2 linked regions of the Blastococcus saxobsidens DD2 genome follow. The protein of the gene in region 1 binds, or shares a complex with, the protein of each later gene. Links are inferred from orthologs where the notes say so. Each region holds a gene or a part of one and is shown in the gene's direction. Other genes may lie near its edges. The genes, in order: BLASA_RS01240 and BLASA_RS05650.

Region 1 (15,084 bases):
CCAGCGCCGTCGTCCGGGTGACGATGTCGGCGACGACGTCGTCGTAGGCCACCCGGTGCGGTCGGGTGCGCGGCGGCAGGCCGCCGGCGTGCGTGCAGACGATCCCGGCCTCGGCCTCGGCGGCGACCTCCGCGAGCGCGGGGTCCACCCCGCCCCAGGCGTCGTTCACGACGTCGGCGCCGGCGGCCAGCGCCTCCCGCGCAACCGACGCCCGCCAGGTGTCGATCGAGATGGGGAGCGTGGGGTGCGCGGCCCGGATCGCGGCCACCAGGTCGACGGTGCGGCGGATCTCCTCGGCGGCGTCGACGTCGTCACCGGGCGCGGCCTTCACGCCGCCGACGTCCACCATGTCGGCGCCCTCGGCGACCACGCGCCCCACCCGCTCGACGGCGGCGGCCAGCTCGTAGGTGGCGCCGCGGTCGTAGAACGAGTCGGGGGTGCGGTTGACGATCGCCATGACCACGAACCGCCCGTCGGGCACGTCGAGGGCTCCCAGTCGCAGCACTCGCTCCCCGTCCGGTCGTGGTGTGTGGTGGAGTCAGCCAATCAGACCGTGCACGAGGAGGCAGAGCAGATGGCGCAGACGACGGCCGATGGTGTCGAAGGGGTCCAGGGCCTGGTCGGGCAGCACCTGGGCCACAGCGACTGGGTGACGATCACGCAGGAGCAGGTGAACCAGTTCGCCGAGGCGACCGGCGACCACCAGTGGATCCACGTCGACCCGGAACGGGCCACGAACGAGAGCCCCTTCGGCGGGCCGATCGCGCACGGCTACCTGACCCTGTCGCTGCTGCCCTCGCTGATGCCGCAGATCGTCGAGATCACCGGCTTCCGCATGGGCGTCAACTACGGCACGGAGAAGGTGCGCTTCCCCTCCCCGGTGCCGGTGGGCGCCCGGGTGCGGGCCGGGGCCACGCTCGAGGCGGCGACGCCGTTCGAGGGCGGCATCCAGATGAACCTCGCCGTCACGGTGGAGACCGAGGGCGGCAGCAAGCCGGCGATGGTCGCGACCGTCGTCTACCGCCGCTACCTCTGAGGCGCCTGTCGGAATGATCAGGTCACCTGATCGTTCCGGAGAGGTGGGTCAGGTGACGATGGCCTGGTTGACCAGCTGGCGCAGGTAGTTGCGGATCGGCAGGGTGCTCGAGGGCAGCAGCTGCGTGTAGAAGCTGACGGTGACGTCCTCGACCGGATCGACGTAGAAGGCCGTGGACGCCGCCCCGCCCCAGCTGTAGTCGCCGGCGTTGACGACGACGCCGTAGCGCGCGGGGTCGATGACCATGGAGAAGCCCAGCCCGAAGCCGACCCCGCGCAGTGGCGTCTCGGCGAACAGCGGCCGGCCGAAGCTCTCCAGGTCCTGGCCGCCGGGGAGGTGGTTGCTGACCATGTGCGCGAGCGTGCGCGGGCCGAGCAGCCGGCCGCCGTCGTAGGAGCCTCCGCGGCGCAGCATCTCGATGAACCGCAGGTAGTTCCCCGCGGTGGAGACCAGCCCGCCACCGCCGGAGAGGAACGCGGGCTTGCGGTGCGCCGCCTGTCCCATGGCGTCGAGCGGCGCGAAGCCGGTCGCGGCGCCACCCGGCTGCCCGGGGACGGCGGAGTAGAGGCGGGCCAGGGACTCGACGTCGTCGCCGTCCCGCAGCCCGAACGAGGTGTCCCGCATCCCGAGCGGGGCGAAGATCCGCCCCTGGAAGAACTCGTCCAGCGGCTGGCCGGACACCACCTCGACCAGGCGGCCGAGCACGTCGGTGGAGACGCCGTAGTTCCACTCGGTGCCCGGCTGGAAGACCAGCGGCGCCGAGGCCCACTGGCGGCACACCTCGGCGGAGTCGGCGCCCGGCGGCGTGCCCCACTCGTGGCCCATCGCGCGGTACATGGCGTCGACGGGGTGCGCGTGGTGGAAGCCGTAGGTGAGCCCCGACATGTGGGTGAGCAGGTGCCACACGCGGATCGGCTCGACCTGCGGGCTGGTGACCGGCTTCATCGCCGATCCGGCCACGTACACCCGGGTCTCGGCGAACTCCGGCAGCCAGTGCGCGATCGGGTCGGTGAGCTGGAAGGCCCCCTCCTCGTACAGCATCATCGCCGCGACCGAGGTGATCGGCTTGGTCATCGAGAAGATCCGCCAGCGGGTGTCCTCCTCGACCGGGAGGCCCTCCTCGACGTTCCGGAAGCCGGCGCGGCCGACGTGCACGAGCTTCCCGCGCCGGGCGACCGTGACCAGGAAGCCGGGCAGCTGGCCGTCGTCGACGTAGCGGTTCAGCCGCCCGTCGATGCGTGCCAACCGGGCCGGGTCCATGCCCACCTCGGCCGGGTCCGTCCGCACCTGCAGATCACTGCTCACGCCCACCTCCGGGTCCAGGACGCCGCCCGCCGCCGGGCAACGTCTCGACCGGCATCCTGACTCACGCCGTTGTGAGCCGGGACACACGGGGTCGGGACGTCCGCCCGGCGGCGACCACCGGTCCCGGGAGGGATCAGACGGGGACGGAGCTCGCGGCCTTCTTCAGGTTCGAGCCGGCGGTCACCTTGACGGCGTTCGCCGCGGGGATGTCGATGGACTCCCCGGTCTGCGGGTTGCGGCCGGTGCGGGCGGACCGCTGGGTGCGCTCGACGGTGATCAGGCCCGGGACGGCGACCTTCTCGCCACGGGTGATGGCGTCGACGAGCTCGTCCTGCAGGCCGGCGAGGACCGAGTCGACGGTCGAGGCCGGGACGTCGGCGCGCTTGGCGATGGCGGAGACCAGTTCGGCCTTGTTCATGTGTGTCCTTCCGTAGGCGGTGGCGGGTGCCGTGTGCGCGGCACGCAGCCGGCTCTTCACCCTGGACGCGCGGGGCGCCGGCGGGGTTCCCCGAGATCCGCGCGGGTGGCGCGGCCTACGGGGCGCCCGGTCTCGCGGGAGGCCGGGCCGGGGGGCACGGTGCCATGCCACCCGTCGGTCCCGCCACCGGGGGCCCTGCGGAGCCCGCAGAAACCTCCCCGGTCACAGCTGTCCCGCGGCCCGTGCGCATCCCCCGGCCGGCCTTCAGGGGCCCGCGCCGGGCGTGCGGGCGTGGGGGGGAAGGAGGGGCCTGCTACTAGCGTGGGTCCATGCCGACGCTGCCAGGGACCGATCTGACCGTGAGCCCGCTCTGCCTGGGCGGCAACGTCTTCGGCTGGACGGCCGACGAGGCGACGTCGTACGCCGTGCTCGACCGCTACCTGGACGCCACCCCCAGCACGGTCCAGCCGTTCGTCGACACCGCGGAGTCCTACGGCGACGGCGAGTCCGAGCGGATCCTCGGCGCCTGGATGGCCGACCGCGGCGCCCGCGACCGGGTCGTCATCGCCACCAAGGCCTCGCGCATGCAGAAGGAGCACCCGCTGGCCGCCGGGGAGATCCGGACGGCGGCGGAGCGGTCGCTGCGCAATCTGCAGACCGACGTCATCGACGTCTACTACGCCCACTACGACGACGGGACGACGCCGCTCGAGGAGACCGTGCGCGCGCTCGACGAGCTGGTGCAGGCGGGCAAGGTGCGGTACGTGGCCGCGTCGAACTACTCGGCGGCGCGGCTGACCGAGGCGCTGGACACCGCCGAGCGGGCGGGCACGGCGCGGTACGCCGCCCTGCAGGCCCACTACAACCTCATGGAGCGGCCGGTCTTCGAGGACGAGCTGCGCGACGTCGCCCTCGACCGCGGGCTGGGCGTGCTGCCGTACTACGGGCTGGCCAAGGGCTTCCGCACCGGCAAGTACCGGCCGGGGCAGCAGATCGACTCGGTGCGGGCGGAGAAGGCGTCGGCCTACCTGGGGGAGCGGGGCGACCGGGTGCTCGCCGCCCTCGCCGAGGTCGCCGACGGGTACGGCGTGCCGATGCCGGCGGTGGCGCTGCGCTGGCTGGCCGACCAGCCGGCCGTCGTCGCCCCCATCGCCAGTGGGCGCACGGTCGAGCAGCTCGCCGACCTGCTGCCGATGCAGGACCTGGTGCTCGGCGACGACGAACGCCGGCGCCTCACCGACGCGGCGGCCTGACCGCCGCGGGCTCCGCCGGTCAGCGGCCCGAGCCGGCCGCGGTGGCGAGGTCCTCGATCCGGAGCAGGCCGAGGACCTCGCCGGTCGGGTCGGTGCAGATCACCGGGTCGAACCGCTGGGCCGGCGGGCGGCTGAGCGCCCGCCGGAGCGCGTCGTCGATGCCGGTGGACGGGTGCACCCGCAGGGAGACGGGGGAGGTGTAGACCTCCGCCGTCCGCGGGTCGCTGAGCAGCAGGCCGGCCGGTTCGCCGTGCGGGCCGAGCAGGACCGCGGGCGCCACCATGGCGGTGTCCTCGTCCGGTTCGTACCGGCGCACCGGCCGCAGCAGGCCGGCCACGGTCTCGGTGACCCGGGCCCGGGCGACCTGGGCGCGGAGGAGCTGGGTGACCTCGGCGGAGAGCGGGGCGAACGTCGTCGCGGGCCGGCCGAGCAGCCAGCCCTGGGCCAGCGGGACGCCGAGCCGGGCGAACGCGGCCAGCTCGGCCGGGGTCTCCACGCCCTCGGCCAGCAGGCGGGCGTCGATCCGACCGGCGAACTCCCCGATCATCTCGGCCAGCGTCATGCGGACGGGGTCGCCGTCGATGCCGGCGACCAGCGCCCGGTCGAGCTTGACCAGCTGCGGCCGGACGGCGGCCAGCTGCTGCAGCCCGGAGTAGCCGCTGCCGGCGTCGTCGAGGGCGATCCGGGCGCCCCGCTCGCGCAGGGCGTCGGTCTGCCGGCGCAGGGCGGCCAGGTCGTCGACGGGGGTGTGCTCGGTGAGCTCGACGACCACGCGGTGCAGGTCGGCCCGGCTGGACAGGGCGTCCTGGACGACGTCGGTGCCCAGCAGGTGGGGGCTGACGTTGAGGGTCAGGAAGGCGTTCGGCGGCAGCCCGTCGACGGCGGCGAGCACCTTGTGGACCGCCAGCGCCTCCAGCTCCGCGGCGATCCCCACCTCGGCCGCGGCCGCGAACCAGGCGTCGGGTCCGGCGGTGCCGGGGAACCGGGCCAGTGCCTCGTAGCCGGCGATCGTCGCGGTGGCGAGGTCGACGATGGGCTGGAAGACGAGCGTGAGGTCGTCGGCGTCGGCGAGCAGCGGCCGGCAATCCGGGAGAGCGACCGTGCGCATGCCGAGCATGAGAGGTGGATCGGACGATCGGCGTCGTTCCTTGAACCCGCGCCCGGATCTCCCCCCGCAGGAAGATCCGCCCGTCGTCCGCCCCGCCGGACGTGCCGGCCCCGATCCGTCGGACGGTCGTGCCAGCATGTGCGTCAGGAGCACCCGACCGGGTGCGGCGACACCGGGCGGAGGGCTGTGTGGCCGGCGCTGCGTCCACCGTCCCTCCGGGCCTGCCGGGGAGCGACCCGCTGACCGATCCCCTGCGGGTCGCCGCGGCCCGGCGGCTGCTGCTGGAGGTGCCCGGCCCGGCCGCCTTCGACCGGCTCTCCGCGCTCGCCGCGCGGCTGCTGGATGTCGGCCACGTGAAGGTCACCCTGTTCACCGACCGCGACGTCGTCGTCGGTGGTCACGGACTGCCGGCCGGCGTGGTCGGTGGGCCGGCACTGCTGACCGGCGCCCTCTCGGCGATCACCGTGCGCCAGGGCTCGTCGCTGCGGATCTCCTCGGCGGCCGACGACGAGCGGGTCGCCGGGCTGCCGGCCGTCACCTCGGGGGAGGTGCGGTCCTACCTGGGTGCGCCGCTGCTGGCGGCCTCGGGCCAGGTGGTCGGCGCGCTGGCCGGCTACGACGCCGCCCCCCGGGAGTGGTCGGACGACGCCGAGGAGCTGCTGGAGCAGCTCGCGGCCTCCGTCGTCGCCGAGCTCGAGCTCTCCGCCGCGCAGTCCGCCGTCGGCACCTCCCGCGCCTGGCTGGAGGTGGCCCTGGAGGCCAGCTCGGTCGGCATCTGGGAGCGCGACCTGCGCACCGGGACCATCCACTGGGACGAGCGCTGCGCGGCCCTGTTCGGCGTGGACTCCGCGATGGACCACGAGTCGCTGGACCAGGTGCTGACCGAGCACGTGCACCCGGAGGACCACGCCGCCGTGGAGGAGGCGATGCGGGTCGCGATCGAGGAGCGGGGTGACTACACCGTCGAGTTCCGGGTGCGCCGCGAGGACGGCGTCGCCCGCTGGGTGCTCGCCCGCGGCCGGGTGGTGGCCGACGCATCGGGTGCACCGGCGCGGGTGCTCGGCACCGTCCTCGACGTCACCGAGGCACGGGGGCAGGCCCAGCGGCGGCTCACCGCGGTCGAGCGGGCCGCCGCCATCGCCGAGGTCGCCGCCGAGCTGGCCAACGCCGCCCGCCTCGAGGATCTCGCCGACGTGGTCGTGCGGGCCGCTCACGTGCTGGGGGCCCAGACCGGTGCGCTCGCGATCGTCGACGGACCGGGCGGTCCGCTGCGCCTGCACATGGCCGGCGACCTGGCGGCCACCGTCCGGGAGCAGCACCCCGAGATCGGGCTGGTCGACGGCGTCGTCCTGCCGATGGACGACGCGTTGCCGGTCCAGTACGCCGCCCGGCGCGGCCGGCGGCTGCTGCTCAGCGATCCCGCCGAGACGATCGCCCGGTTCCCCGCGATGGCGGGGGTCGTCGACCTGGTGGGGCTGCGCGCCCTCGCGGCGGTGCCGCTGCGGGTGGAGGGCCGGGTTCTCGGCACGTTCCTCGTGGTCTGGACCGTCGACCACGACTTCCTCGGGGACGACGTCGAGGTGCTGGAGGCGCTGGCCGCGCAGATCGCGCTGAGCGTCTCGCGGCTGCAGGCCGACGCCGAGCGTGCCGCCGCGGTGGCGGCGATGGCCCAGGCCAACGAGCGGCTGCGGTTGCTCGCCGAGGCCGGCCGGGTGCTGTCGGGCACGCTGGACATCAACCAGCAGATCGGCCGGCTGGCCTCGCTCGTGGTCCCCGAGCTCGCCGACTGGTGCTGGATCGTGGTCACCGACGAGCAGGGCCGGCTGCACGACGTGGCCAGCAGTCACCGGGACGCCGCCCGCCGCTCCGAGGTGGAGGAGTACGTGCGGGCGATGGTGGCCACGATGAGCGAGGCGTCGGCCGCCCGCCGGGTCACCACGACCGGCTCGCCTGTGATGCTGCCGGTGATCGACTGGGACGACGTGGCCCGTGCGCTGCCCGACGCCGGCGCCCGCGAGCGGTTCGCGCGGCTCGGCGCGGGCTCCGGGGTGGCGGTCCCGCTCGTCGCCCGCGGGCAGGTGCTCGGCGCGCTGGGGTTGTTCACCCGGGAGGAGCGCGGCCCGCTGGGCGACCGCGAGGTGGACACCGCCGTGGAGATCGGCCGGCGGGCCGGCCTGGCCCTGCACCAGGCCCGGCTCTACGGCCAGCAGCGGGAGCTGGCCGACGCGCTGCAGCGCAGCATGCTGACCGAGCCGCCCCAGCCCGAGCACGGCGAGATCGTCGTCCGGTACGTGCCGGCGGCCGAGGGCGCCGAGATCGGCGGTGACTGGTACGACGCCTTCCTGCAGCGCGGTGGGGCGACGGTGCTGGCCATCGGCGACGTCGTCGGGCACGACACCCGCGCAGCCGCGGCGATGGGCCAGGTGCGCGGGCTGCTGCGCGGGATCAGCTACTCCAGCGGTGGCTCACCGGCCGAGGTGCTCAGCGAGCTGGACCGCGCCGTCCAGGGGCTGGCACTGGACACGATGGCCACCGCGCTGGTCGCCCACCTCGAGCCCGAGCCCGGCGACGAGACCGGCCGCGTGCGGCTGCGCTGGGCCAACGCCGGCCACCCGCCGCCGGCGCTGCTCGCTTCCGACGGCAGCGTGGTGCTGCTCGAGGGCAAGCAGGCCGATCTGCTGCTCGGCGTGGCGCCGGAGACGGTGCGCGAGGACCACGTGGCCGTCCTCGCGCCGGGGTCCACGGTGCTGCTCTACACCGACGGGCTGGTCGAGCGGCGCGACCGGGACATCGACGCCGGCACCCAGCAGCTGCTCGAGGTGCTCGGCGACTGCGAGGGGCTGCCGCTGGGCGAGCTGTGCGACCGGGTGCTCGAGCGGATGTTCCTGCCCGACGCCGAGGACGACGTCGCCGTCCTCGCCGTCCGCCTGCACCCTGAGGGCTGACGCCGGGCGGTCGAGATCGGCACCGTCTCCACCCGACGCCGACTCCCCGGGGCGCTACGGCCCGCGCCAGGCATGGTTTTCCGCACAGTCGGACTCTGCCCATCAGCGCTGGGCAGAGTCCGACTGTGCGCGGAACACCTGTGTCACCGGCCGGCCCACAGTTCCCGGCACGGCCTGATCCCGGGTACGTGGCCACTCGGACCCAGGCTGCGCGTGGAACACCGCTGTGTCACTGGCCGGGTGGCACGTCCAGGTCGGTCGCGGTGCCCTCCGGCGTCCCGGCACCGTGCTGCCGGCGCAGCTCGGCGTCGCGGGCGGCCATGGCCTCCTGCCGGCCGGGCTCCTCCTCGAGGATGGCCGCGGCCTTCCAGTCCGCCGGGATGGCGAAGGCGTCGACCAGCGTGGTCATGTGCGGGCGCAGCTGCTTGAGCAGGGAGTTCACCGTGGCGGTCAGCGTCTTGGCGCGTGCGGGAGTGAGCTGCCCGTGCTCGAGGAACCAGGCCTTGTCCGCCTCGATGGTCGACAACGCGTACAGGTCGCAGACGGCGTCCAGCAGCGTCCGTGCGGCCGGGTCGGTGGTGCGGTCGACGCCGTCGACGAACGCCTCGAGGACGATCCGGTCGATGTGCGTCTGCGCCGTCTTGAGCACGTGGTCCTGGACGTCGTTGAACATGTCGAAGGGCGCCATCGGGTGGGTGGGAGACGACACGGTGGTGGAGTTCTTCCGGAGCCGCCGGATGGCGCCCTCGAGCGCGTGCTTCTCGCGGAACTCGAGCATCTTCAGCTGCCAGCCGCGCTCGAGCATCGGCACGTCCTCCAGCCCGGGCACGGCGTCGACGAGGCGGGCGATCAGCGCGCGGGCCGCCGTCCGTTCCAGCACGGTCTCGCGCACCATGTCGGCGACGAAGCCGATCCGGCCCCAGCCGTCGAGCGAGCCGAACGTGTCGCGGTAGCCGGTGAGCAGGCCCTTGGCGACCAGCTGCAGCAGGACGGTGTTGTCGCCCTCGAACGTGGTGAAGACGTCGGTGTCGGCCTTGAGGTGCGGCAGCCGGTTCTCCTGCAGGTAGCCGGCCCCGCCGCACGCCTCGCGGCACATCTGGATGGTCTGCGTGGCGTGCCAGGTCTGGGCGACCTTGAGCCCGGCGGCGCGGGACTCGAGCTCGCGCTGGGCCTGCTCGTCGATCTCCTGGCCGTGCTCGTGCACCGCCGTCTGGACGTCGTGCATCGTGCTGACCAGCTCGGCCTGGGCGAAGTTCAGCGCGTAGGTCCTGGCCAGCGCGGGGAGGAGCTTGCGCTGGTGCACGAGGTAGTCGTTGATGACGATCTCGCGCTCCTCGCCCGGGGCGGCGAACTGGCGGCGGGCGTTGCCGTAGCGCACGGCGATGTCCAGGGCCAGCTTCGTGGCCGACGCCGCCGAGCCGCCGACGCTGACCCGGCCGCGCACCAGCGTGCCCAGCATGGTGAAGAAGCGGCGGGTCTCGTTCTCGATGCTGGACGTGTAGGTGCCGTCGGAGGCGACCTGCCCGTAGCGGTCGAGCAGCATGTCGCGGGGCACGGTCACGTGGTCGAAGGTCAGCCGGCCGTTGTCGACGCCGAGCAGGCCGGCCTTCGGGCCGTCGTCGCCGATGGTGACGCCGGGCATCGGGTTCCCGTCCTCGTCCCGGATCGGCACCAGCCAGGCGTGCACGCCGTGGTTCGTCCCCTGCGTGATCAGCTGGGCGAAGACCACCGCCATGCGCCCGTCCTCGGCGGCGTTGCCGATGTAGTCCTTGCGCGCGGCCTCGTGCGGGGTGTGCAGGTCGAACGTCTGCGTGGCCGGGTCGTAGGTGCAGGTGGTGCGCAGCTGCTGGACGTCGGAGCCGTGGCCGGTCTCGGTCATGGCGAAGCAGCCGGGCAGGTCGAAGCTCATGATGTCGCGCAGGTAGGTCTCGTGGTGCCGGCGCGTGCCCAGCAGCTGGACGGCGCCGCCGAACAACCCCCACTGGACACCGGCCTTGACCATGAGGGAGAGGTCGGTGAAGGCGAGCATCTCGATCGAGGTGACCGAGCCGCCGGCGTCGGCCTCGCCGCCGAACTCCTTGGGAAAGCCGAAGCCCACCCGACCCGACTGGGCGAGCGTCCGTGCCGCGCGGGTGACCCGCTCGCGGGCCTCGGCCATCGACTCGCCGTAGACCGGCAACATGTCCGGGTCGTGCAGGTTCTCCCGGGCGTCGCGGCGCACGTGTGCCCAGCGGCCGTCGAGCGCCTCCTGGAGGTGGGCCGGGTCCACCGTGGGTGGCAGGGTGCTCGTCACAGGTCCTCCTTGCGGTTGTCGGTGGTCACGACGCCGGAGAGCCCGGCCCAGGCCAGTGCGGTGAGGTGCGCCGCCAGGTCGCGACGGGGCATGGGGCGGCCGGTGCGCAGCCACCAGTCGGCGGCGGCGCGGACCAGGCCGACGACGCCGTGGCCCCAGGGGGCCGCTGCGGCCGGGTCGCGGCCGGCGTCGGCAAGGGCGGCGGCCAGCAGTGCGGCCGCCTGGTCGCCGACGAGGTCGGCGAGGCCGGTGACCGGATCGGCGTCGGCCGGCCGGTCGCCGCCGGGGGCGGAGACGACGAACCGGTAGACCTCGGGATCGGCCTCGAGGAAGGCGAGGTAGGCCTCGATCGCGGCGCCGAGCATGGCGCGGGGCTCGGCGCTGCTGCTCATCGCCGCCCGCAGCGTGGGCAGCAGCTGCTCGGCCACCCGCGCGCAGACGGCGACGTGCAGGTCGGTGCGGTCGGCGAAGTGCCGGTAGACGACGGTCTTGCTGGTGCCGGCCTCGGCGGCGATCTCCTCCATGCCGACGCCGGCCCCGTGCTTGCCGACGGCGGTGAGGGTGGCCTGGACGAGTTGTTCGCGGCGTTCCCGCCGGTGCTCGTCCCATCTCGAGTCGCGCCGGTCCCGGCGGTGCGCCACCTTCTTCTCCTGCACGCGGGGCTGCACGTGCGACGTCTCTCGCACCGCCTCGGCTTTCACAGTGACCGACGGTACCTGATACCGTGAGTACCGGCCAGCTCCACCCGAACCCGGAGGTCTCCATGGCGCAGAGCCAGCAGCCCACGACCCGCAAGGCGGCGATCGTCGGCGGGAACCGGATCCCGTTCGCGCGATCCAACACGGCGTACGCCCAGGCGTCCAACCAGGACATGCTCACTGCCACGCTCGACGGGCTGGTCGCCCGCTTCGGCCTGCAGGGGGAGTCCCTGGGCGAGGTCGTCGCCGGCGCCGTCCTCAAGCACGCCCGCGACTTCAACCTCACCCGCGAGGCCGTGCTCGGCTCGAAGCTGTCGGCGACCACGCCGGCCTACGACGTGCAGCAGGCCTGCGGCACCGGCCTGGAGGCGGCGATCCTCGTCGCCAACAAGATCGCCCTCGGGCAGGTCGAGTCCGGCATCGCCGGGGGCGTCGACACCACCTCGGACGCTCCCCTCGCCGTCAGTGACGACCTGCGCCGGGTCCTGATCTCGCTGAACAACGCGAAGACGTGGCAGGACCGGCTCAAGGTCCTCGGCCGGATCCGCCCCGGCATGATCGCGCCGGAGATCCCGCGCAACGCCGAGCCGCGCACCGGCCTGGCGATGGGTGACCACGCGGCGATCACCGCCGAGGAGTGGGAGATCGGCCGCGAGGAGCAGGACGAGCTCGCCGTCCGCTCGCACCGGTCCATGGCCGCCGCCTACGACCGCGGCTTCTTCGACGACCTCGTGACGCCGTTCCTCGGGCTGGCCCGCGACAACAACCTGCGGCCGGATTCGTCGGTGGAGAAACTCGCCACGCTCGAGCCGGTGTTCGGCAAGGGCGAGGGCGCCACGATGACCGCGGGCAACTCGACCCCGCTCACCGACGGCGCCTCCGCGGTGCTGCTGGCCTCCGACGAGTGGGCCGAGGCCAAGGGCCTGCCGGTGCTGGCCCACCTGGTCGACGCGCAGACCGCGGCGGTCGACTACGTGCACGGCGGCGAGGGCCTGCTCATGGCGCCGGTGTACGCCGTCCCCGTACTGCTGGCCCGCAACGGGCTGACCCTGCAGGACTTCGACTTCTACGAGATCCACGAGGCGTTCGCCTCCACCGTGCTCGCCACGATGAAGGCCTGGGAGGACCCGGCCTACTGCAAGGACACGCTCGGCCTCGACGCGCCGCTGGGCTCGATCGACCGGTCGAAGCTGAACGTCAACGGCTCGTCGCTGGCGGCCGGGCACCCGTTCGCCGCGACCGGCGGCCGGATCGTCGCCCAGCTGGCGAAGGCGCTGCACGAGGCGGGCCCCGGCAAGCGCGGTCTGATCTCCATCTGCGCGGCCGGCGGCCAGGGCGTCGTCGCCATCCTCGAGTCGTGACCCGGTAGTCGCCGCCGCGGGGTCGACCCGGGCCCGGCGGGGTGGAGCCGCGTGGGCACGCGGCTCAACCCTGCGCGACCCGGGTTGACCCGGGCCGCGACAGAGCGCACGCCCTCATCCCATCTGTGGAAGGAAGACCTCCAGTGGCTGACTGGTACACCACCTTCGCCAACTCCGGCTTCGGCACCACGATCACCAAGCAGCTGGGCCTGCCGCGGCCGGCGGTGCTGCGCCGTTACGAGCCCGGCCAGCCGCTGCTGCCGGGCCCGGCGGTCGTCGGCTCGGCCGGCGACGGCCGGCTCCGCGACACGGTCACCGCCGTCCTGCGGGATGCGGGGGTGACCGTGCAGTCGCCGGTGACGGCGGACGGCGGCACCGACGGCGCGAAGCCGGCCGCGGTGATCCTCGACGCGACCGGGGTGACCGGCCCCGGTGACCTCGCCGGCGCGCACGACTTCCTGGCCCCGGCGATCAAGCGGCTGCGGGCGTCCGGCCGGGTGCTGATCCTGGCCGCCCCGCCGACCGACGCCGACTCCCCGGCGCAGGCCGCGGCGCGGCAGGCGGTGGACGGACTGGTCCGGTCCATCGCGAAGGAGCTCCGCGGTGGCTCTACGGCCAACGCCGTCTTCGTGCCGGAAGGTGCGGAGGACTCACTGGCCGGCCCGCTCCGGTTCTTCCTCTCCGGCCGGTCCGCCTACGTCGACGGGCAGCTGCTCACCGTCTCCCCGGCCGACGTCCCGGCCGACCAGGACGAGGAGAGGCCGCTGGCCGGCACGGTCGCCGTCGTCACCGGGGCGGCCCGGGGGATCGGCGCGGAGATCGCGAGGGTCATGGCGCGGGACGGCGCGCACGTGGTCGCCGTCGACATCCCGGCCGCGGGCGACAACCTGGCGCAGGTCGCCAACGAGATCGGCGGGACGGCGCTGCAGCTCGACATCACCGCCGCGGAAGCCCCGCAGCGGCTGGTCGAGCACCTGCGCGAGCGGCACTCCGCGGACGGACGACAGGGCGTGGACGTGATCGTCCACAACGCCGGGATCACCCGCGACAAGCTGCTGGTGAACATGGACGCCGCCCGCTGGAACTCCGTCATGGCGGTCAACCTGCAGGCGCAGCTCGACATCACCCAGGCGCTGCTGGACAGCGACACCCTGCAGCCCGGCGCGCGCGTCGTCTGCGTCTCCTCGCAGTCGGGCATCGCCGGCAACCGCGGCCAGACCAACTACGCGGCGTCGAAGGCCGGCGTGATCGGCATGGTGCGGGCCTGGGCGCCGCTGTTCGCCGAGCGCGGCGCCACGATCAACGCCGTCGCGCCGGGCTTCATCATCACCGAGATGACGGCGACGATGCCCTTCGGCACCCGGGAGGTCGGGTCGCGGATCAACTCGCTGCAGCAGGGCGGGCTCCCGGTCGACGTCGCGGAGACGATCGCCTGGCTCGCGCAGCCGGGCAGCGCCGGGGTCAACGGGCAGACCGTGCGGGTCTGCGGCCAGTCGATGCTGGGGGCCTGATGGCGACCACCGTCCTGGAGCAGCCGCCGAACATGGCGGCGCTGTTCGCGAAGGCGGCGTTCACCGCGCGCGGCCGGGGCGGGGACCTTTCCGATACCCGGCTGGCGCGGCACGGCGTGACCGTGGAACCCGCAAACCTCGCCGATTACGCCCGGGTGTGCCGGTTCCCGCTCGCCGACTCGCTGCCGGCCACGTACCCGCACGTGCTCACCTTCCCGCTGCAGATGGCGCTGATGAGCGACCGGTCCTTCCCGCTGGCGCTCCCGGGGCTCGTGCACGTGCGGAACCGGATCGACGTGCTCCGGCCGATCGCGGCGTCGGAGGCCCTCGACCTCGAGGTGTGGGCCGAGCGGTTCGCCACCCACCGCAGCGGGGCGACGGTCGATCTCTGCGCGTCGGTGTCCTCCGGCGGGCAGGAGGTCTGGCGCGGGCGCTCGACCTACCTGGCCCGCGGGGCGCGGGCCCCCGAGGGAGCACCGGATTCCGATGTGACGGTGGCGGTGGGGACCCTCGACCGTGCGGCCGCCACCTGGCGGATCCCTGACGACGCCGGCCGCCGCTACGGGAAGGTCTCCGGCGACGTGAACCCGATCCACCTCTCCGGGCTCACCGCGAAGGCGTTCGGCTTCAAGCGGGCGATCGCGCACGGCATGTGGGTGAAGGCCCGGGTGCTCGCGGCGGTGGCCAACCGGCTGCCGGATGCGCTCACCGTCGACGTCGGCTTCCGCAAGCCGCTGTTCCTGCCGTCGACGGTCACGCTCTCGACGGCGCAGGCCGACGGCGGCTGGGACGTCGCCGTCCGCAACGCGACGACCGGCACCGAGCACCTCGTGGGGACGATCCGCGCCCTCTGACACGCGGGCGGTCCGGGCTACGCCGTCAGGACGTCGTGCGCCGTCCACGTGCGCGGAAGGAGTTGCGGTACGGCTTCGTGCTGAACTGATCCGCACAACCGGACCGGGTCGCTCTTGGCGGTTTCGGGCGTGATGAGTTCCGCTGCTGACCTGCGGTTTCCTGGCACTGGTAACGATCCGGTCACGCGCAGCCCCATGCGTTCTGCCCTGCGCGGCGGCGGATCCCGGCACCCGGCGCCGTGGTCTGGTCCCCTCGCGTCCGGACGACCGGGCCACCGCCCCGGCGTTCCGGGACCACAGAG
Region 2 (15,125 bases), 910 kb from region 1 along the record:
CCGGCACGCCAGGCGACGAGAGGGAACCATACCAGCGCTCCGGCGGCGGCCGGCGGCCACCCTGGCTGCGGGTGACCGACACGACCCTCCCGATGTCGTCCTGGCGTGGACACTGGGAAAGAGCCGTCGCCCGTCTCGGGGCGGGGTGGGGGAGAGGAGTCGGGACGCGTGCGACGTACTGCCGCGATGATCGCCACGGGGGCGCTGGTGCTCCTCGCCGGGTGCAGCGGGGACGACCAGCCGGCCGGGTCGGCGCAGCCGACCCCGCCTCCGGCCGCCGCCGAGCCGGCGACGGTCGAGCTCGCGGTCGCCGACGGAGCGGTGGACGTCTCACCCGTGACCCCGCTGGAGATCTCGGTGAGCGACGGTGAGCTCGAGGCGGTGACCGTCACCGACGGTGACGGCGACCCCGTGCCCGGGGCGGTGTCCGGCGTCGCCGGGGACGAGGCGCCCGAGCAGGAAGGCGCCGACGAGCCGGCCGGCGACGACGCCCCGATCTGGACGCCGGAGACCCCGCTGGCCTACGACACCAGCTACACGCTGGCCGCCACGGCCACCAACGCGGAGGGGCAGGAGACGACGGCGACCTCGGCGTTCACCACGGTCGCCCCGGAGACGCTCTCCATCCCGTCGATCGGCCCGCTGGACGGCCAGACCGTCGGCGTCGGGATGCCGATCCGCGTCTGGTTCGACGACCCGGTCGCCGACAAGGCCGCCGTCGAGCGCCACCTGGAGGTCACCAGCACCGAGCCCACCGACGGCGTCTGGAACTGGTTCAGCGCCCGCGAGGTGCACTTCCGCCCGTCCACGTACTGGCCGGAGAACATCGAGGTCACGCTCGACGCCGACCTCTACGGCGTCGACTTCGGCGACGGGGTGTGGGGGGAGAAGGACCGCTCGATCTCCTTCTCCATCGGTGAGCGGCACGTCTCCGTCGCCGACGCGGCCAGTCACACGATGGAGGTCTACGACGGCGACCAGCTGGTGCGGACCTTCCCGATGAGCGCCGGCGGGCCGGAGTTCCCGAGCCGCAACGGCCCGCACGTGGTCACCGAGATGAACCGGCACATGGTCATGGACTCCAGCACCTACGGGACCCCGGTCGACAGCCCGGACGGCTACCGCACGCCGGTGGAGTACGCCGTCCGGCTCAACAACAACGGCGAGTTCGTGCACGCCGCGCCGTGGTCGGTGGCCCAGCAGGGGCGGGTGAACGTGTCGCACGGCTGCATCAACCTCTCCACCGACCGAGCGGCCTGGTTCTTCGGCTTCTCCCAGCCGGGCGACATCGTGGAGATCGAGAGTTCGATCGGGCCGACGCTCTCGGCCGCCGACGGCGACATCTACGACTGGGCGATCCCGTGGGAGGAGTGGCAGGCCGGCAGCGCGCTCACGTGAGCCGCCGCGGCGCGGCGTTTCCGGCCCACTGACGGCGGGCACCTCCGTCGGCGACACCGGAGGGGGCCCCGTGGACACCTGGCTGATCGTGCTGATCGTCGTCGTCGTGCTGGTGGTGCTCGCGCTCGCGGCGCTGGCGCTGGCCAAGCGCAACCGCGTCTCGCGGGTTCGCCGAGAGGCGGAGCACCGCGAGCAGGCGCGGGAGAACATCCAGGAGGCGCACGTCCGGGCGACTCGCGCCGACGCCGAGCAGGCGCTCGCCGAGGAACAGGCGGCGCGTGCCCGGCGGGAGCTGGCCGAGGTCCAGGAGCGCGCAGCGCAGGCCGAGAAGGAGGCCCGCCAGCGCGCGGCCAGGGCGGACGAGGACCGGTCGGAGGCCGAACGTCTGCGGGCCGAAGCGCAGCGGCTCGCACCCGATGTGGTCTCCGACGGGCAGCACGAACATCCGGACGGCGGCGCCACCCGCCGCTGAGCCGCACCGCTCAGTTCCTGCCCCGGGAACGGTCCTACCCCTGAGGACCGTCACACCGGAGGGGTGCACATGACCGATCTGCTGGCCATCGGAACGCGCAAGGGGCTGTGGCTCGCCCGCAGCGACGACGACCGCCGCACCTGGACGCTCGACGGGCCGCACCTGCTGGCCCAGGAGATCGCGGCGGTCTCCATCGACACCCGCCGTCCGGCGCCCCGGCTGCTGGCCGGCGTCCAGTACGGGCACTGGGGCCCGACCGTCACCTGGTCCGACGACCTCGGCGGCAGCTGGCACGAGACCGACTCCGGCGCCATCCGCTTCCCGGAGGACACCGGGGCGGCGCTGGGCCGGGTCTGGCAGCTGCGGCCCGACTCGGGGGACCGGCCCGACGTCGTGTGGGCCGGCTGCGAGCCGCAGTCGCTGTGGCGCAGCACCGACGGCGGCTGCAGCTTCACGCTCGTCCGCGGGCTGTGGGACCACCCGCACCGGCCGACCTGGGAGCCGGGAGCCGGTGGGGGAGCGGTGCACACCGTCCTGCCCGATCCAGCGACCGACCGGATGACCGTCGCGATGAGCACCGGCGGGGTCTACGTCAGCGAGGACGGCGCCACCGGCTGGGCCCCGCACAGCCGGGGGATCAGCGCCGTGTTCATGCCCGATCCGGCGCCCGAGTACGGGCAGTGCGTGCACAAGGTCGCCGTCGACGCCGGGGACCCGCGGCGGATGTACGCGCAGAACCACTTCGGCGTCTTCCGCACCGACGACGGGGGCGCCTCCTGGACCTCGATCGCCGACGGGCTGCCGGCCGACTTCGGCTTCCCGGTCGCCGCCTCGCCGGCAACACCCGGCACTGCCTGGGTGGTGCCGCTGGTCGCCGACATGCAGCGCGTGCCCCCGGGCGGCCGACTGCGCGTGCACCGCACCCGCGACGCCGGCGGGAGCTGGACCGAGGTGGGCGCCGGCCTGCCCGACGGGGCCTGGACGGCGGTGCTCCGGGATGCGCTGTGCACCGACGACCACGAGGTGACCGGGGTGTACGTCGGCACGCGGGACGGGTGCGTCTACGCCAGCACGGACGAGGGCGACACGTTCAGCACGGTGGCCGAGCACCTGCCCGACGTGCTCGTCGTGCGGGCGGCGCGGCTGCCGTGACCGGGGGGCGGAGATGAGCGTGCAGATCGTGCTGCCCGGCGTCCTGGCCGATCTGGCCGGGGGCTCGCGGCACCTCGAGGTGGACTCCGCCGGCACCACCCTGGACGCGCTGCTCGACGAGCTGAGCGCCCGTCACCCGGTGCTGGGCCGGCGGATCCGGGACGAGTCGGGCGCGCTGCGGCGGTTCGTGAACGTCTACGTCGACGGGGAGGACGTGCGCTGGCAGGGCGGCCTGGCGACGCCGGTGCGCAACGGCGCCGTCGTGCAGGTGCTGCCCTCGGTCGCCGGCGGCTGACCCAGGCATAGGAGGCCATGCCTACGGTTTCGCGTCCGATCCCGTAGGCATAGCTTCCTTTGCCTGAGGGGCGGGGCTCAGAGGGCGGCGAGCGTGGCGCAGTTCGGGCAGAGCTGGTGGTCCTCGTAGCCGTCCGGGGGCCAGGACACCTGCTCGTCGATCGAGACGTAGGCGCCGCACAGTGCCTTGCGGCTCTGCCCGTTCACCCGGCCGATGGTGGCGTGGGCCGGGCCGATCTGCCGCGGCGTGAGGCCCTCCGCGCCGAAAGAGCCGACCATGAGGACCGCGTGTGCCGTGCCGTACGCGTAGACGGTGGTCATGCCGACCAGAGTCCGAGCCTTCCGTCCCTTCCGCCACCACCGCCGGGCACGTGTCGGCCGCACCCGTCACACCGGTCCCACCTGTTCCGGAATGGAGCGACGGGGGCCCGTCCGCAGCCGCGGACGGGCCCCGTGGTGCCGAGCGGGTCAGTGGGCGTAGATCTTCTCCACCTCGCCGGCGAACTCCTTCATCACCACCGAGCGCTTCAGCTTCAGCGAGGGCGTCAGCTGGCCACCCTCGACCGTCCACTCGACCGGGAGGATGGCGAAGGACTTGATCGACTCCGCCTTGGACACCTGCTCGTTCGCCCGGTCCACGGCAGCCTGGATCTCCGCCACCACCTCCGGGTCGTCCACCAGCTGTGCCATCGGGGTGTCCGTCGCCCGGCCCTTGGTCTCCAGCCAGCCGGGCAGCGCCTCGGCGTCGAGCGTGACGAGGCAGCCGATGAACGGGCGGTTGTCGCCGACCACGATGCACTGGCTGACCAGGGGGTGCGCCCGGATCTTGTCCTCCAGGACGGCGGGGGAGACGTTCTTCCCGCCGGAGGTCACGATGATCTCCTTGATCCGGCCGGTGATCGTCACGTAGCCCTCGTCGTCGATGACGCCGAGGTCGCCGGTGGCGAACCAGCCGTCGCGCATCGTCTCGGCGGTGGCCTCGGGGTTGTTCCAGTACCCCCGGAACACCTGGGGGCCGCGCACCTGGATCTCGCCGTGCTCGGCGATGCGTACCGCGGACCCCGGGGCCGGCCGGCCGACCGTGCCCACCTTCATCGCGTCCGGGCCGCTGACCGTGCTCGGCCCGGTGGTCTCGGTCAGCCCGTAGCCCTCGAGGATGGTGACGCCGATGCCGCGGAAGAAGTGGCCCAGCCGCTCGCCGAGAGGTGCCCCGCCCGACAGCGCGTACTCCACCTTGCCGCCCATCGCCGCCCGCAGCTTGCCGTAGACCAGGGTGTCGAACAGCTTGTGCTGCAGGTTGAGCCCGAGGCCTGCCCCGCCGCTGTCCTGCGCCTTCGACCAGGCGACCGCCACCCGCTCGGCGCGGTCGAAGATCCCACCCTTGCCGCCGGCGTGCGCCTTCTGCCGTGCGCCGTTGTAGACCTTCTCGAAGACGCGGGGCACCGCGACCAGGAAGGTCGGCTGGAAGGTGCCGAGGTCGGCCAGCAGCGAGGCGAGGTCGGGGGTGTGGCCGAGCCGTGCGCCGTTCTGCACGCAGCCGATCTGGATGATCCGCGCGAAGACGTGCGCCAGGGGCAGGAACAGCAGTGAGCTGGCGTCCTTCGCCGCCATCGCCGGGATGACCTGAGGGGCCAGTTCGGCGACGTACAGCAGGTTGCCGTGGGTCAGCTCGCAGCCTTTGGGCCGCCCGGTCGTGCCGGAGGTGTAGATGATCGTGGCGAGCGTGTCGGCCGTCAGGGTGCTGCGGCGCCCGGCGAGCTCCTCGACCGGCACCTCGGCGCCGGCGGCGGCGACCGTGTCCAGGTCGCCGGCCTCGATGTCCCAGACGTCCCGGAGGTCGGGCAGCCGGTCGCGCACCGAGCCGATCATCGACCGGTGTGCCGCGTTCTCGACCACCACGGCCACCGCCCCGGAGTCGGACAGGATCCACTGCGCCTGCTCGGCCGACGACGTCTCGTAGATGGGCACGGACACCCCGCCGGCGGTCCAGACGGCGTAGTCGGCCAGCGTCCACTCGTAGCGGGTGCGGCTCATGATGCCGACCCGGTCGCCCGCCCGGACCCCGGCCGCGACCATCCCGCGGGCCAGTGCGGAGACCTGCGCGGCGAACTCCCGGCTGGTCACCGGCATCCAGCGGCCGTCGACGTTGCGGCTGAAGGCGACCTGTTCCGGGGTGTCGCCGGCGTTGTCGGTGACCGCATCGGTCAGTGCGGCGGATGCCGGGATCTCGAATGCGGTGGGCGTGGAGTACTCCTGCACAGGGGCTCCCTCGGTGGTGCATCGGGCGTGACCTGGATCGCGAAGATACAGAACGATCGGTCTGTATGTTCAGGTTTCCCGCGCGCTGACCGCCGGGAGATCATCCGACCACCCGGAGGTGGCTGTGCAGTCCGCGCTCTACGAGGCCGAGCACGAGTCGTTCCGCGCGATGCTGCGGGACTTCCTGGCCAAGGAGGTGGTTCCGCACCACGCCGCGTGGGAGGAGGCCGGGGTCGTCGACCGGTCGGTCTGGCTCAAGGCCGGCGAGCAGGGGCTGCTCGGCATGGACGTCCCCGAGGAGTACGGCGGAGGCGGGGTCACCGACTTCCGCTACAACGCGATCCTCTCCGCCGAGATCAGCCGGGTGGGGGCCAGCGGCCTCGGGTTCACCCTGCAGAACGACGTCGTCGCGCCGTACCTCATCTCCCTCACCACCGAGGAGCAGAAGCGGCGCTGGCTGCCGGGCGTCGTCAGCGGCGCGAGCATCACCGCGATCGCCATGACGGAGCCGGGCGCGGGCTCCGACCTGCAGGGTCTGCGGACGACGGCCCGCCGGGACGGCGACGAATGGGTGCTGAACGGGTCGAAGACGTTCATCACCAACGGCATCAACGCCGACCTGGTCATCGTCGTCGCCCGCACCGATCCGGAGGCCGGGGCCCGCGGCTTCTCGCTGCTGGTCGTCGAGCGCGGGATGCCCGGCTTCGAGCGCGGCCGGAACCTGGACAAGGTCGGGCTCAAGGCCCAGGACACGGCCGAGCTGTTCTTCGAGGACGTCCGGGTGCCCGCCGCCAACCTGCTCGGCACCGAGGGGCACGGCTTCTTCCACCTCATGGAGAACCTGCCGCAGGAACGGCTCTCCATCGCCGCGGGCGCCGTCGCCTCCGCCCGGATCGTGCTCGACCTGACCGTCCAGTACTGCAAGGACCGCACCGCGTTCGGCAAGCCCATCGGGTCGTTCCAGAACACCCGGTTCGAGCTGGCCGAGATGCACACCGAGGTCTCGATCGCCGAGACCTACCTCGAGAAGGCGATCGGTGAGCACAACGCCGGCCGGTTCACCGTCGAGGACGCCGCGATGGCCAAGTGGTGGACGACCGAGCTGCAGAAGCGCGTCGTCGACCGCTGCCTGCAGCTGCACGGCGGCTACGGCTACATGCTCGAGTACCCGGTGGCCAAGGCCTTCCTCGACTCGCGCATCCAGACCATCTACGGCGGGACGACCGAGATCATGAAGGAGATCGTCGGTCGCTCGCTCGGCGTCTGACCCTTCCCACCCCGAGGACCCGAGAGGACGAGCATGTCCACCGAGGCATTCATCTACGACGCCGTGCGCACCCCGCGCGGCAAGGGCAAGCGGACCGGCGGGCTGCACTCGGTCAAGCCGATCAGCCTGACCACCGGACTCATCGACGAGGTCCGCCGCCGCAACCCGCAGCTCGACCCCGCGCTGGTCGACGACATCGTGCTCGGCGTCGTCTCGCCGGTCGGCGAGCAGGGGGCGGTCATCGCCCGGACCGCCGCACTGGCCGCCGGGCTGCCCGACACCGTGGCGGGCGTCCAGATCAACCGGTTCTGTGCCAGCGGCCTGGAGGCGGTCAACCTGGCCGCGCAGAAGGTGCGCTCGGGTTTCGAGGACCTGGTGCTCGCCGGTGGCGTCGAGTCGATGTCGCGCGTGCCCATGGGCTCCGACGGAGGGGCCTGGCCGATGGACCCGGAGACCGCGGCGCGGACCGGCTTCGTGCCGCAGGGCATCGGCGCGGACCTCATCGCCACCCTCGCCGGCTGGAGCCGGGAGGACGTCGACGCCTACGCCGCCGAGTCGCACGCCCGCGCGGCCAAGGCCTGGTCCAACGGCTACTTCGAGCGATCGGTCGTCCCGGTGACGGACCAGAACGGCACCGTCGTCCTCGACACCGACGAGCTGGTCCGCCCCGGCACCACGGTGGAGTCGCTCGCCGCCCTGCCCTCGGCGTTCGCCGGCATCGGGGACATGGGCGGCTTCGACGCCGTGGCGCTGAACAAGTACCACTGGGTCGAGCGGATCGACCACGTGCACACGGCCGGCAACTCCAGCGGCATCGTCGACGGCGCCGCGCTGGTCGTCGTCGGCACCGAGGAGGCCGGCACCCGCCACGGGCTCACCCCGCGGGCCCGCATCGTCAGCACCGCCGTGTCCGGCAGCGACCCGGTCATCATGCTGACCGGCCCCGCGCCGGCCACCCACAAGGCGCTGGCCAAGGCCGGCCTGAGCGTCGACGACATCGACCTGGTCGAGATGAACGAGGCATTCGCCGCCGTCGTCCTGAGTTCATGGCCGACACCGGCTTCGACCACGAGCAGGTCAACGTCAACGGCGGCGCCATCTCGATGGGGCACCCGCTGGGCGCCACCGGCGCCATGATCCTGGGCTCGCTCGTCGACGAGCTCGAGCGGCGCGACCTGCGCTACGGCCTGGCCACCCTGTGCGTCGGCGGCGGCATGGGCATCGCCACCGTCGTCGAGCGAGTCTGAGGAGCACCCCGATGAGCGACAGCACCATCCGCTGGGAGTCCGACGCCGACGGCGTCGTCGTCCTCACCCTCGACGACCCGTCGTCGTCGGCGAACACCATGAACGACGCGTACGTGCGGTCCATGGGTGAGACCATCGACCGGCTGGAGCGCGAGAAGGGCTCGATCCGCGGGGTCGTCCTGACCAGCGCGAAGAAGACCTTCTTCGCGGGCGGGAACCTGGGCAGCCTGATCCAGGCGACGCCGGAGATGCGGGGCGACGTCCTCGCGCAGGTCACGCGGGTGAAGGGCCAGCTGCGCCGGCTGGAGACCCTGGGCATCCCGGTCGCGGCGGCCGTCAACGGCGCCGCCCTCGGCGGGGGCCTGGAGATCGCCCTGGCCTGCCACCACCGCGTCGTCCTCGACGACCCGAAGGTCAAGCTGGGCTTCCCCGAGGTGACCCTCGGCCTGCTGCCCGGTGGCGGCGGGATCGTCCGCTCGGTCCGGCTGCTCGGCCTGACGACGGCGCTGCTCGAGCTGCTCCTCCAGGGCCAGCAGGTCCGCTCCGACAAGGCGCTGGAGCTCGGCCTGGTGCACGAGACCGCGGCCGACCGCGACGAGCTGCTGGCGAAGGCACGCGCGTGGGTGCTGGCGAATGAGGGCGCCCAGCAGCCCTACGACGTGACGGGCTACCAGGTGCCCGGCGGTACGCCGTCCTCGCCGTCGCTGGCCGCGAACCTGCCGGCGTTCCCGGCGAACCTGACCAAGCAGCTCAAGGGCGCGCCGTACCCGGCGCCGTACGCGATCCTCTCGGCGGCGGTGGAGAGCCTGCAGGTCGACGTCGACACCGCGTTCACCGTCGAGGGCCGCTATTTCGTCGACCTGGTGGTCGGCCAGATCTCGACCAACATGATCCAGGCGCTGTGGTTCGACCTGAACCGGATCAACGGTGGCGGCTCCCGGCCGCTGGTCGAGGAGACGTTCGTGGCGTCCAAGGTCGGCGTGCTCGGCGCCGGGATGATGGGCGCCGGCATCGCGCACGCCTTCGCCAAGGTCGGCGTCGAGGTGGTGCTCAAGGACGTGGGCGTCGAGGCCGCGGAGAAGGGCAGGGCGCACGTCGCCGGGCTCGTCGGCAAGCAGGTGTCGCGCGGCCGCATGTCCCAGGAGGAGGCCGACGCCTTCCTCGCCCGGATCACCGCCACCGGCGACGCCGCCGACCTGGCCGGCTGCGACGTGGTCGTGGAGGCGGTGTTCGAGGACACCGCGCTCAAGCACCGGGTGCTCAGCGAGGCCGAGGCCCATGCCCTGCCGGGCGCGCTGCTGGCCTCCAACACGAGCACGCTGCCGATCACCGGCCTCGCCGCGGGGGTGCAGCGGCCGGCCGACGTCGTGGGCATGCACTTCTTCTCGCCGGTGGACAAGATGCCGCTGGTCGAGCTGATCGTGGGGGAGCGGACGTCCGACGCCGCGCTGGCCCGCGCCTACGACGTCGTCCGGCAGCTCGGCAAGACGCCGATCGTCGTCCAGGACAGCCGGGGCTTCTTCACCAGCCGGGTCTTCGGCACCCTGGTCATGGAGGGCGCCGCCCTGCTGGCCGAGGGCGTGGCGCCGATGAGCGTCGAGCGGGCCGCGTTGCAGGCCGGCTTCCCGGCCGGGCCGCTCACCCTGCTCGACGAGGTGACGCTCACCCTGCCCCTGAAGATCCGCGACGAGGCGGCCCAGGCCGGCGCCACCGACGACCACCCGGGGGTCGCCGTGCTTCGGATGGTGGTCGAGCACGGCCGCACCGGCAAGTCCGCCGGCCGGGGGTTCTTCGACTGGCAGCCGGAGAAGCGGATCTGGCCCGGGCTGACCGAGCTCTTCCCGACCAGCGACGCGGTGCCGTTCCGCGACGCCCAGGAGCGGCTGCTGTTCGCCATGGCGGTCGAGACGGCGCGCTGCGTCGAGGAGAAGGTGCTCAACTCGGTCGAGGACGCCAACATCGGCTCGATCATGGGCATCGGGTTCCCGCCGCTCTACGGCGGCGTGCTGCAGTACGTCGACCAGTACGCGGGCGGGGTCGCCGGGTTCGTGGCCCGGGCCGACGAGCTGGCCGACACCTACGGCGAGCGGTTCCGGCCACCGGCCATCCTCCTCGAGCGGGCCGTCCCCGCGGGCAGCCTGCGGGCCTCGCTGTCGGAAAGGGCATCGGGCTGACCGGCATCTCGGTGCGCTCGTCCCGCCCGCCGCTCCGCCGCACCCAGGCGGAGCGGCGGGCGGTGACGCGCGCTGCCCTGGTGCGGGCCACCGTCGAATCGCTGGTCGAGCTCGGCTACGCGCGCACGACCACGCAGGAGGTGCAGCGCCGGGCCGGGGTCTCCCGCGGCGCGCTGACCCACCAGTTCACGTCGAAGGCCGACCTGATGCTGGCCGCCGTCGACCACCTCTACGAGGAGTTCAGCGCCAGCGTCCGGCAGGCCGCCGCCGATCTCCCGGTGGAGCCGTCGGCCCGCATCCGGCTGGGCGTGGAGCTGATCTGGCAGCGATTCCACGGACCGCTGTTCATCGCCGCGATGGAGCTCTGGGGGGCGGCCCGTACCGACCCGGAGCTGCGCACGGCGCTGCTGCCGCACGAGCGCCGGCTCGGCGCGCAGCTGCGGGGTCTGACGATGGAGGTGTTCGGGGAGCGGGTGGCCCGGCACCCGCAGGCCGAGGCGGTGTACCAGGTGCTGCTCACGTCCATGCGGGGCCAGGCGCTGACGTACACGCTGCAGCCCGACGCCCCACGCGCCGGACCGCACCTGCAGCACTGGATGGCGATCGTCGAGGCATTGACGCCTCCCTGACCCCCGAGCACTCCACCCCCAGGCATAGGAGGCTTTACCTATGGTCGGGGCCCTCGATCCGGGTGCATAGCCTCCTATGCCTGGGCGGTAGGCAGGCCTCGGCGACGGCCGAGGTCATCAGGTCCGTTCGGCGACCGGCAGGATCTCGCCGGTCTCCAGCCGGGCGCGGTAGCCGTAGAGCTCGCGCTTGACGACCCGGGCCAGGATGTACAGCCCGATGATGTTGGGCAGCGACATCAGGAAGATCATGCTGTCGGAGAAGCCGATCACGGCGTCCAGCGTCGACGAGGCGCCGATGATCACGAAGAGGCAGAAGATCAGCTTCCACGTGCGGTCCACCAGCATCGATTCGCCGAAGAGGTAGGTCGCGGCCTTCAGGCCGTAGTAGCTCCAGGCGAGCATCGTCGAGTAGGCGAAGAGGATGACCGCGATCGCCAGGACGATCGGGAACCAGTCGACCACCGACTCGAAGGCCGCCGAGGTGGTCTGCACGCCCGGCGCGCTGGCCTCGTCGGCGTACGTGCCGGTGATGACGATGGCCAGGGCCGTCATGGTGCAGATGACGACGGTGTCGATGAAGGGCTCCAGGACGGCGACGTGCCCCTCCGTCGCCGGCTCGCTGGTCTTCACCGCGGAGTGGGCGATGGCCGCCGACCCCAGCCCGGCCTCGTTGCTGAAGGCCGCCCGCCGGAAGCCCTGGATCAGCACACCGACGACGCCGCCGAACCCGGCCTCCGGGGAGAAGGCCTGGGAGACGATCGCCCACAGCGCGTCCGGGATCTCGGTGAAGTTGGCGAACAGGACGGTCAGGCAGGCGAGCACGTAGAAGATCGCCATGAAGGGGACGAGCTTGTCGGTGACCCGGGCGATGCTGCGGATGCCGCCGATGATCACCGCGCCGACGAACAGGGCCATCACCAGCCCGAAGATGGCCCCGGCGGCGCCGCCGCCCAGAGGGCCGTCGGCCCCTCCGGTCACCGACTGGGCCTGGCTGAACGCCTGGTTGGCCTGGAACATGTTCCCGCCGCCGACGGCCCCACCGAGGGTGAAGACGCAGAACAGGACGGCGAGGACCTTGCCGAAGGTGCCCAGCCGCGGGTTCTTCTCCTTGAGCCCCTTGGTCAGGTAGTACATCGGGCCGCCGGACACCCGGCCGTCGGCGTAGACGTTGCGGTACTTCACGCCGAGGGTGCACTCCACGCCCTTGGTGCACATGCCGACCAGCCCGGCGATGATCATCCACAGCGTGGCACCCGGTCCGCCGAGCGAGATCGCCACCGCGACCCCGGCGATGTTGCCGAGGCCGACGGTGCCCGAGACCGCCGTCGCCAGGGCTTGGAAGTGCGTCACCTCGCCGGCGTCCCGGGGGTCGTTGTAGTCGCCGCGGGTGAGCCGGATCGCGTGCTTGAACGCCCGGAACTGGAAACCGCGCAGGTAGATGGTGAAGAAGAACCCGGCGATCACCAGCCACACCACGATGAGCGGCAGCACCACGCCCTCGTCGATGAAGTCCAGGGGGACGGCGTAGAAGACGACCGAGGTGATCCGTTCGGAGATCGGCGCGAACCAGCTGTCGACCTGCTCGTCGAACGTGGCGGCGAGAACTGTCTGCATCACGGCACCACCAGGACGGGGACGGGGGAGAGCTGGATCAGGCTGCTCGGCGTCGAGCCGAAGAGCAGGGTGCGCACCCGGCTCTGCCCGACGCGACCGACGGTGATCCAGGCCGCATCGTGTTCCCGGGCGACGCTCACCAGCGTCTCCGCGGGGTGGCCGTGCCGGACGATCCCCGACACGTCCAGGTCTCCGGCGGCGGACAGCCGGGTGACCACCGGGTCCAGCACGCGGTCGCGCGCGGCGGCCTCCTCGCGCGCCTTCTCCACCGAGCGGCGCTCGTTCTCCTCCGCCGTGGTGAACGAGTACGGGGACCACGGGACGACGCAGGCGAAGACCAGGCGCAGCCCGTGGTGGCGGGCGGCGTCGGCGGCGGCGTCGGCGGCGCGGATGCTCGCCTCGCTGCCGTCGAGACCTACGACGATGGATCCGGGCACGGGCCCACCTCCGGCCGGGGACGACGTGGCGCGAAGGCTAGCGCTGGTCACCGCTTCCGGCAGGTCGGACATGTGCCGTGCAGGAACCTGCCCGGCGGGTGCCTGTCGGCGCCGCCGGGGTTGCCCCCCGCACGTGCAGCGCACCGGCCGGGTCCGCGACGCTCCCGCCCGTCGAGCGTGGAAGGTCGGTGGCGCTATCATCGCCGGATGGCGATGAGTAGAGCCGATGTCGCGGCGGTGGCGACGACGGGGGGCAGCACCCCTCCGGTGGACGAGTCCGCAGCGCTGTCCGCGGCGGCGTGCATGTTCCGCAGCCTGGGCGACCCGACCCGGCTGGCGATCGTGCGGCACCTGGCCCTCGGCGAGCACAAGGTGATGGAGCTGACCGAGCACCTGGGCCTGGCCCAGTCGACCGTGTCGGCGCACCTGGCCTGTCTGCGCGACTGCGGGCTCGTGAGCTCCCGGCCGCAGGGACGCGCCTCGATGTGGTCGCTGACGACTGCGCCGCAGCTGCTGGAGCTGCTGGCCGCCGCCGAGCAGTTGCTGGCCGCCACCGGCGACGCAGTCGTGCTGTGCCCCGCCTACGGGGAGACGGTCGGGCCGTGACCACCGTCGCCCCCGCCGCCCGCTTCCTGCCCGGCATCGGCCGACTACCCCGCACCGTGTCCGCCGAGAGGCTCCCCGCGTGAGCGGCCAGCCGACCGCCCTGACCGATGCCGACACCGAACGGCTGACCCGCCGTGGCTTGCGCCTCGCGCAGTTCACCGTGGTCTACAACGTCGCCGAAGGGGCCATCGCCATCACCGCCGGCCTGCTCGCCGGGCTGGTCTCCCTCGTCGGGTTCGGCGTCGACTCCGGCATCGAGTCTCTCGCCGCGATCCTCGTCGGGCTACGGCTGTCGGCCCGGCTGCGGCACGGCAGCACCGACGAGCAGAAGGAGCGCCGCGCGCTCAAGGCCGTCGCGGTCACCTTCTTCGTCCTGGCCGCGTACGTCGCCGTCGAGGGGGTGCGCAGCCTGCTCGACGACGAGGAGCCGAACACGTCGACCGTCGGGCTGGTCCTGCTCGCTGCGTCCATCGTGGTCATGCCGCTGCTGGCCCGCGCCAAGCGTCGCGTCGGGTCGGCGCTCGGTGGTGACCCGCTGATCCTCGCCGACGCCGCCGAGACGAAGATCTGCGTGCTGCTCAGCATCTCCACCCTCGGCGGGCTGGCCCTCTACGCCCTCACGGGCGCTGCCTGGCTCGACCCGGTCGCCGGGTTCGTCATCGCCGCCTTCGCCATCCACGAGGGCCGGGAAGCGTGGGAGGGTGAACTCGTCGAAGACGATGGACATGACCTCGACGAGGAAGGGGCGGGCCGATGAGCGGCGGCCACGCCCACGGGCACGATCACGCCGGCGACCGCGGTGGCGACCGGCGCCGCCTGGCGATCGTGCTGGCACTCACCGCCACCGTGCTGGTCGTCGAGGTGGTCGGTGCGCTGGTGACCGGCAGCCTCGCGCTGCTGGCCGACGCGGGGCACATGTTCACCGACGCCGCCGGCCTGGTGATCGCGCTGATCGCGGCCACGCTCGCGCTGCGCCCGGCCACCGCGCGCCGTACCTGGGGCTACCGCCGAGCCGAGGTGCTCGGCGCCACCCTGCAGGCCGCGGTGCTGCTGGCGGTCGGCGCCTACATCTTCATCGAGGGCATCCGCCGGCTGCTCGAGCCGCCGGAGATCGCCACCACCGGCGTGCTCGTCTTCGGCGCCGTCGGCCTGGCCGCCAACGCGATCGGGATCGTCGTGCTCACCAGGGGCGGACGCAGCAGCAACGTCAACATGCGCGCCGCGTTCCTCGAGGTCCTCAACGACACCCTCGGCTCGGTCGCCGTCCTGGTCGCCGCCGGAGTCATCGCACTGACCGGCTGGCACCGGGCCGATGCGGTCGCCTCCCTGTTCATCGCCGTGCTGATCGTCCCGCGCACCATCAGGCTGCTGCGAGAGACCGTGTCGGTGCTGCTGGAGAGCACGCCACCGGGGCTGGACCTCGACGAGGTCCGAAAGCACCTGATGGCGCTGCCGCACGTCCTGGAGGTGCACGACCTGCACGCGTCGCAGATCACCAGCGGCCTGCCGGTGCTCACCGCGCACGTCGTCGTCGAGGACTCCTGCTTCTCCGACGGCCGGTCCCCGCAGCTGCTCG

The links.
Region 2: the proteins of BLASA_RS01240 (region 1) and BLASA_RS05650 are in contact, whole or in part, in a solved structure (PDB 8BNU), measured with the Escherichia coli proteins. The link is inferred for Blastococcus saxobsidens DD2 from one-to-one orthologs.

The regions. Positions count from the first base shown.
Region 1 is NC_016943.1:264,350-279,433, forward strand. What follows is about bases 10,344-13,269. They hold BLASA_RS01240 (acetyl-CoA C-acetyltransferase), read left to right. Parts: upstream 10,344-11,121; coding sequence 11,122-12,417; downstream 12,418-13,269. Other genes in these bases: BLASA_RS01230 (acyl-CoA dehydrogenase), read right to left, coding at 10,344-10,358; BLASA_RS01235 (TetR family transcriptional regulator), read right to left, coding at 10,355-11,059; BLASA_RS01245 (3-oxoacyl-ACP reductase), read left to right, coding at 12,561-13,269. In the rest of the region: folP (dihydropteroate synthase), read right to left, coding at 1-505; BLASA_RS01200 (MaoC family dehydratase), read left to right, coding at 575-1,036; BLASA_RS01205 (serine hydrolase domain-containing protein), read right to left, coding at 1,085-2,341; BLASA_RS01210 (HU family DNA-binding protein), read right to left, coding at 2,475-2,930; BLASA_RS01215 (aldo/keto reductase), read left to right, coding at 3,089-4,012; BLASA_RS01220 (EAL domain-containing protein), read right to left, coding at 4,032-5,120; BLASA_RS01225 (SpoIIE family protein phosphatase), read left to right, coding at 5,309-8,065; more of BLASA_RS01230, read right to left, coding at 8,295-10,343; more of BLASA_RS01245, read left to right, coding at 13,270-13,928; BLASA_RS01250 (MaoC family dehydratase), read left to right, coding at 13,928-14,782.
Region 2 is NC_016943.1:1,174,693-1,189,817, forward strand. Bases 7,715-10,681 are described here. They hold BLASA_RS05650 (3-hydroxyacyl-CoA dehydrogenase NAD-binding domain-containing protein), read left to right. Parts: upstream 7,715-8,100; coding sequence 8,101-10,263; downstream 10,264-10,681. Other genes in these bases: BLASA_RS05655 (TetR/AcrR family transcriptional regulator), read left to right, coding at 10,326-10,681. In the rest of the region: BLASA_RS05610 (L,D-transpeptidase), read left to right, coding at 169-1,398; BLASA_RS05615 (hypothetical protein), read left to right, coding at 1,469-1,870; BLASA_RS05620 (sialidase family protein), read left to right, coding at 1,940-3,022; BLASA_RS05625 (ubiquitin-like small modifier protein 1), read left to right, coding at 3,036-3,317; BLASA_RS05630 (hypothetical protein), read right to left, coding at 3,395-3,637; BLASA_RS05635 (AMP-dependent synthetase/ligase), read right to left, coding at 3,785-5,575; BLASA_RS05640 (acyl-CoA dehydrogenase family protein), read left to right, coding at 5,694-6,842; more of BLASA_RS05655, read left to right, coding at 10,682-10,892; BLASA_RS05660 (alanine/glycine:cation symporter family protein), read right to left, coding at 11,010-12,506; BLASA_RS05665 (universal stress protein), read right to left, coding at 12,506-12,943; BLASA_RS05670 (ArsR/SmtB family transcription factor), read left to right, coding at 13,151-13,549; BLASA_RS05675 (cation diffusion facilitator family transporter), read left to right, coding at 13,629-14,306; BLASA_RS05680 (cation diffusion facilitator family transporter), read left to right, coding at 14,303-15,125. UniProt on the Escherichia coli protein: Catalyzes the formation of a hydroxyacyl-CoA by addition of water on enoyl-CoA. Also exhibits 3-hydroxyacyl-CoA epimerase and 3-hydroxyacyl-CoA dehydrogenase activities.